Prochlorococcus marinus XMU1412: one gene and its partner. Each later gene encodes a partner of the first gene's protein in a complex. Links are inferred from orthologs where the notes say so. Each region holds a gene or a part of one and is shown in the gene's direction. Other genes may lie near its edges.

Region 1 (2,764 bases):
TGGTAAAAAAATTTTTCATTTAACTATATTAATGCAAAGAGTACAAAGAAAGGAACATAGCAGCAGCAAACGCCAACCCTCCAAAAATCAATATATTTTTTTGTCCTGGAGGTAAACTATTAAATCCAAATCCATAAACTAAATTCTCTTCAAATCCACTAGGTTTTGCTCTAGATCCAATATCCTTATAAAAATTTTTACCGGCTCGACAAACAGGGCAAGCAAAAGTATTCCCATCTAACTCTGAAAAAGGAGTATTTTTAGGTATGTTTAATTTTTTATTTCCTTCAGACGGATCATAAATATATCCACAACTTCTACATTCGAATCTATTTTGTTCTAGATTAAGTATAGGTTGTTCAACATTTGCTTCTAAGGAATTTTCAGAAAGTTTTTCTTTCTCAAAATCTTCAACTATTTTGTTTTCCTCAGAGGTTGGTTGAATGTTTTCACTCACGGTTTATTATTGTTCTTTAAGAACTTTAAAAGATTTTGCTTAATTAAGCGACTTTTATTCAAAATTAATTTTTTAAGATGTTTTTATTAACTGGCTATGAATACTTTTTAGGTTTCCTTCTAATCGCCGCAGCTGTTCCAGTATTAGCTCTAGTTACTAATCTCATCGTTGCCCCAAAAGGCAGAACTGGAGAAAGAAAACTTACATATGAATCCGGAATGGAGCCTATAGGAGGAGCATGGATTCAATTTAATATTCGTTATTACATGTTTGCCTTAGTTTTCGTTATATTTGATGTGGAGACGGTATTCCTTTATCCTTGGGCTGTTGCCTTTAATAGATTAGGATTATTAGCCTTTATTGAGGCTTTAATTTTCATCGCAATACTCGTTATCGCTCTGGCATACGCATGGAGAAAGGGTGCTTTAGAATGGAGTTAAAAAATTGAATCCACAATTATCCCCAAAAGCAATAAGAGAAATTCGAGAAGGGACTTGCAATCCTCTTAGTGCACCTCAAGTTACTACAGACTTAAGCGAAAATATTATATTGACAAGCTTAGACGATCTTCATAATTGGGCTAGACTAAGCAGTCTATGGCCACTCTTGTACGGAACAGCTTGTTGTTTTATAGAATTTGCTGCCTTAATTGGATCTAGATTTGATTTTGATAGATTTGGATTAGTGCCGAGAAGCTCGCCAAGGCAAGCAGATTTACTAATAGTTGCAGGGACAGTAACAATGAAGATGGCCCCAGCCCTTGTAAGACTATATGAGCAGATGCCTGAACCAAAGTATGTTATTGCTATGGGTGCCTGCACAATCACAGGGGGAATGTTCAGTGCAGATTCTACAACTGCTGTAAGAGGTGTTGATAAATTGATACCAGTTGATTTATACCTCCCAGGATGTCCACCAAGACCAGAAGCAATTTTTGATGCTGTAATTAAATTAAGAAAAAAAGTTGGTAATGAATCAATTTTAGAGCGCACAAAAACAGAGCAAACTCACAGATACATAACATCTGATCACGAAATGAATCTTGTTTTCTCAGAAAATACAGGTGAATATCTAAACAAAACTTCAGCTAACGTCATACCTTCTTCCAAAAAAGAACAAATAACCGAATTACCTGAAAACACTGAAATTATTAACTCTACAGAAGATTAATGGAAAAAGACGGTTTAGCCACATCTTCAGATACTTCAATAGAAAAAGAAGGGTTTATAAGCCAATCTTTGACTAAAGATGGAATTCCAAATCAATCTTTATCTGATGATCACCTAGGAATTGAAAACATTTCTGTGGAACCTAACAAATTATATGAAGCTGTATCTGCCTTGAGAAATTACGGTTTCAACTATCTTCAATGTCAAGGAGGATATGATGAAGGACCAGGCAGAAATCTTGTTAGTTTCTACCATTTTATAACTGTTGATGATTTACAAAAAATCGAAAAAATTAAGGAAGTGAGATTAAAAGTTTTCTTAAAAAGAGATTCTGATTTATCAATCCCTAGTTTGTATGAAATTTTCAAAGGAAGTGATTGGCAAGAAAGAGAAACTTTTGATATGTATGGAATAAATTTTATTGATCATCCAAATCCCAAAAGACTATTAATGCCTGAAGATTGGAGAGGATGGCCACTACGAAAAGATTATATTCAGCCAGATTTCTATGAACTCCAAGATGCTTATTAGTTTATTTTCTTTAATTTGCGGTAAATAAACATAACTGCTCTTGCTAATCTCCTTGGATCATGTCTAAGAGTTGGAGTTATTTTTTTTGAATATAATGGTGCTTGCAAAACATAATAACCCTCAGATAATAATTTTTCTTTATTACATTTGACAGGCTCTGCCCCTCTACTTTCGTAATAGTCTACTAATGGAGACTTTTCAAATTGAATCTGAGATAAGATTGAATTAAAAATTCTAGTTTTAACTCCAAAATTTGATAATTGTTTTTCTATTGCTTTGATATGTTGAGAGACATCAAGTCCATCTGTTTCTCCAGGCTGAGTCATCAAATTACTTATATAAATTTTAGGAGCATTACTTTGCAATAAGGCATCCACTATCTCGGGTACTAACAGATTAGGCAATAAAGAAGTGTATAGACTACCTGGGCCAAGAACAATTAAATCAGCTTCTTTTATAGATTCAAGAGCACTTGGAAGAGCTGAAGGATTTTCTGGAAGGTAACCAATCCTCGAAATTAATTTTTTAGATTTACTGATCTTGCTTTCACCAAAAATTTTTTCACCATCTTCTAATTCAGCCCATAACATAACATCAATATTTGTTG
Region 2 (2,799 bases), 130 kb from region 1 along the record:
ATTTTCTTTACATGCTGACTGAAAAAGAACAAGATCCTATAGCTGCAAAAGTTTTTGATAGGTGTTTAATTCTACATGCCGAACATAGTTTAAACGCAAGTACATTTAGCGCTAGAGTTACTGCAAGTACTCTTACAGACCCATATGCTGTCATCGCCTCTGCAGTAGGAACCTTGGCTGGCCCATTGCATGGAGGAGCAAATGAAGATGTAATTGCAATGTTAGAAGAGATTAAAACCCCAGAAAATGCTGGATCTTTTTTAGATAATGCAATAAAAAATAAAAGCAAGATCATGGGCTTCGGCCACAGAGAATATAAAGTCAAAGATCCAAGAGCAATAATTCTTCAAAAACTGGCAGAAGAGCTTTTTATAAGATTTGGAGCTGATGAAATGTATGAAGTTGCTAAATCAATTGAGGCAGAGGCAATACCAAGACTTGGACCTAAGGGTATATTCCCTAACGTGGATTTTTATTCTGGTCTTGTCTATAGAAAACTTGGTATTCCTCGTGATTTATTTACGCCGATTTTTGCCATATCTAGAGTAGCTGGTTGGTTAGCTCATTGGAGAGAGCAACTTGGAGCAAACAGAATTTTCAGGCCATCGCAAATCTATACAGGTTCAGCACCAAGAGATTGGATCAGCCTAGAAAATAGAGAATAATATTTGTAGCTTTTCATAAAAAACACACATATTGTTTGTGAAGAGTTAATCTATAAAGTAAATAACAAAAAAATTTTGGAATACGGATTAGATCTCGAATATAGTTTTAATGAATTCTTAAAAGGTTTTGGCCTTTCCAGCGAAATCGCTCATATAATTTGGCTCCCTCTACCAATGCTTTTGATTTTGGTAGCTGCAGTAGTTGGCGTTTTAGTAACAGTATGGCTTGAAAGAAAAATATCTGCTGCTGCTCAACAAAGAATAGGCCCCGAATATGCAGGAGCACTTGGCGTCCTCCAACCAATTGCTGATGGTCTTAAGTTGCTTGTTAAAGAGGATATTATTCCTGCTAAAGCGGATGGAATACTCTTCACTGCAGGACCTATATTAGTTCTTGTCCCAGTTATTCTGTCCTGGCTAATCGTTCCTTTTGGACAAAACCTTTTAATAAGTAACGTTGGTATTGGAATTTTCCTATGGATTGCTTTAAGCAGTATCCAGCCAATCGGACTTCTCATGAGCGGATATGCATCAAATAATAAGTATTCTTTATTAGGAGGTTTAAGAGCAGCAGCTCAATCAATAAGTTATGAAATTCCTTTAGCTTTATCTGTACTGGCTATTGTACTAATGACAAATTCTCTAAGTACTATTGACATTGTCAACCAACAAAGTGGTGCAGGAATTTTAAGCTGGAATATATGGAGACAACCGGTTGGTTTTATAATCTTTTGGATTTGTGCTCTTGCAGAATGTGAGAGACTTCCATTTGACTTACCCGAAGCTGAAGAAGAATTAGTTGCAGGATACCAAACTGAATATGCAGGTATGAAATTCGCATTGTTCTACCTGGGTAGTTACATTAACCTAATCCTTTCAGCTTTATTGGTATCAATACTTTATTTGGGAGGATGGGGTTTTCCTATTCCAGTTGAATTAATAGCTAAGTTTCTAAACTTGCCCATTAATGCACCCTTTATACAAGTTTTAACTGCATCAATTGGAATCATAATGACTGTATTGAAAGCATATCTTTTAGTTTTCATTGCAATATTATTGCGTTGGACGACTCCTAGAGTAAGAATAGATCAACTATTAGATCTAGGATGGAAGTTTCTTCTTCCAATTTCTCTTGCTAATCTTTTGATAACTGCAGGATTAAAACTTGCTTTTCCGCAATTCTTTGGTGGTTAAACTTAAGTAAAAATACTTAAATTTAAAATTAATCCACTAAAATAAAATAACTAAGTAAATTCTTCAAAATGAAAAATTTTCTTCAACAAATAAATAGCTATATCAAAGAAGCATTTAATGCTGGTAAATACTTATATAATGGCTTTTCAGTAACTTTTGATCATCTTCGAAGAAGACCTGTTACTGTCCAATATCCATATGAAAAATTAATACCTTCCGAGAGATATAGAGGAAGAATACATTATGAATTCGATAAATGTATTGCCTGTGAAGTGTGCGTAAGAGTTTGCCCCATAAATTTACCAGTTGTTGATTGGGTAATGAATAAAGAAACTAAAAAAAAGGAACTTAGAAATTACTCTATAGACTTTGGAGTTTGTATATTTTGCGGAAATTGTGTTGAATATTGTCCAACTAATTGTCTGTCGATGACCGAAGAATATGAATTAGCTACTTTTGACAGACACAATCTAAACTTTGATAATGTTGCACTTGGTAGGTTACCTACGAACGTCACAACAGATCCTTCAGTTAAACCTCTAAGAGAACTTGCCTATCTTCCTAAAGGTGTCATGGACCCTCATGAAATCCCAGCTTCAGATACTAGAGTTGGTAAATTACCTGAAGAAGTCTATGATTGGATGAGACCGGAACCCAATGAAAATAAAGATAAAGTTTCTAATCCAAACAATTAATTTCCATTAATTTATGTCCATTGCAATAACAACTCAAATTATTTGTTTTACGATTTTATCTTTAGTAATCCTTATTGGAGCTATTGGTGTTGTATTGCTTGAAAGTATTGTTTATTCAGCCTTTCTTCTAGGAGGAGTTTTCATGAGTGTAGCAGGATTATATCTTCTTCTAAATGCAAGTTTTGTTGCTGCAGCTCAAGTTTTAGTTTATGTAGGTGCAGTGAATGTATTAATAATCTTTGCAA

Evidence for each region. Proteins that work in one complex are often made in the same cells at the same time.
Region 2: the proteins of HA152_RS01535 (region 1) and nuoH are in contact, whole or in part, in a crystal structure (PDB 6Y11), measured with the Thermus thermophilus proteins. The link is inferred for Prochlorococcus marinus XMU1412 from one-to-one orthologs. Residues at the interface, in WP_096411117.1 of Thermus thermophilus: Arg16, Glu17, Gly18, Leu24, Leu27, Val28, Trp30, Gly31, Arg32, Asn34, Ser35, Trp37, Thr54, Asp55, Ala56, Asp59, Ala61, Arg62, Phe63, Gly64, Glu66, Val67, Phe68, Arg69, Ala70, Ser71, Arg73, Gln74, Ala75, Asp76; in WP_096411122.1 of Thermus thermophilus: Arg36, Val44, Arg45, Met46, Gly47, Pro48, Asn49, Arg50, Val51, Leu57, Gln58, Ala61, Asp62, Ile64, Lys65, Ile67, Phe68, Lys69, Glu70, Ile72, Val74, Glu223, Ala224, Glu225, His233, Thr234, Glu235, Tyr236, Ser237, Trp241.

The regions. Positions count from the first base shown.
Region 1 is NZ_JAAORJ010000001.1:280,893-283,656, reverse strand. It holds HA152_RS01535 (NADH dehydrogenase subunit K), read left to right. Parts: upstream 1-901; coding sequence 902-1,627; downstream 1,628-2,764. Other genes in the region: HA152_RS01525 (gluconeogenesis factor YvcK family protein), read right to left, coding at 2,154-2,764; HA152_RS01530 (NAD(P)H-quinone oxidoreductase subunit J), read left to right, coding at 1,627-2,157; HA152_RS01540 (NAD(P)H-quinone oxidoreductase subunit 3), read left to right, coding at 535-897; HA152_RS01545 (rubredoxin), read right to left, coding at 29-457; HA152_RS01550 (photosynthesis system II assembly factor Ycf48), read right to left, coding at 1-19. UniProt on the Escherichia coli protein: NDH-1 shuttles electrons from NADH, via FMN and iron-sulfur (Fe-S) centers, to quinones in the respiratory chain. The immediate electron acceptor for the enzyme in this species is ubiquinone.
Region 2 is NZ_JAAORJ010000001.1:152,780-155,578, reverse strand. It holds nuoH (NADH-quinone oxidoreductase subunit NuoH), read left to right. Parts: upstream 1-740; coding sequence 741-1,859; downstream 1,860-2,799. Other genes in the region: HA152_RS00840 (NADH-quinone oxidoreductase subunit J), read left to right, coding at 2,568-2,799; ndhI (NAD(P)H-quinone oxidoreductase subunit I), read left to right, coding at 1,928-2,554; HA152_RS00855 (citrate synthase), read left to right, coding at 1-665. UniProt on the Escherichia coli protein: NDH-1 shuttles electrons from NADH, via FMN and iron-sulfur (Fe-S) centers, to quinones in the respiratory chain. The immediate electron acceptor for the enzyme in this species is believed to be ubiquinone.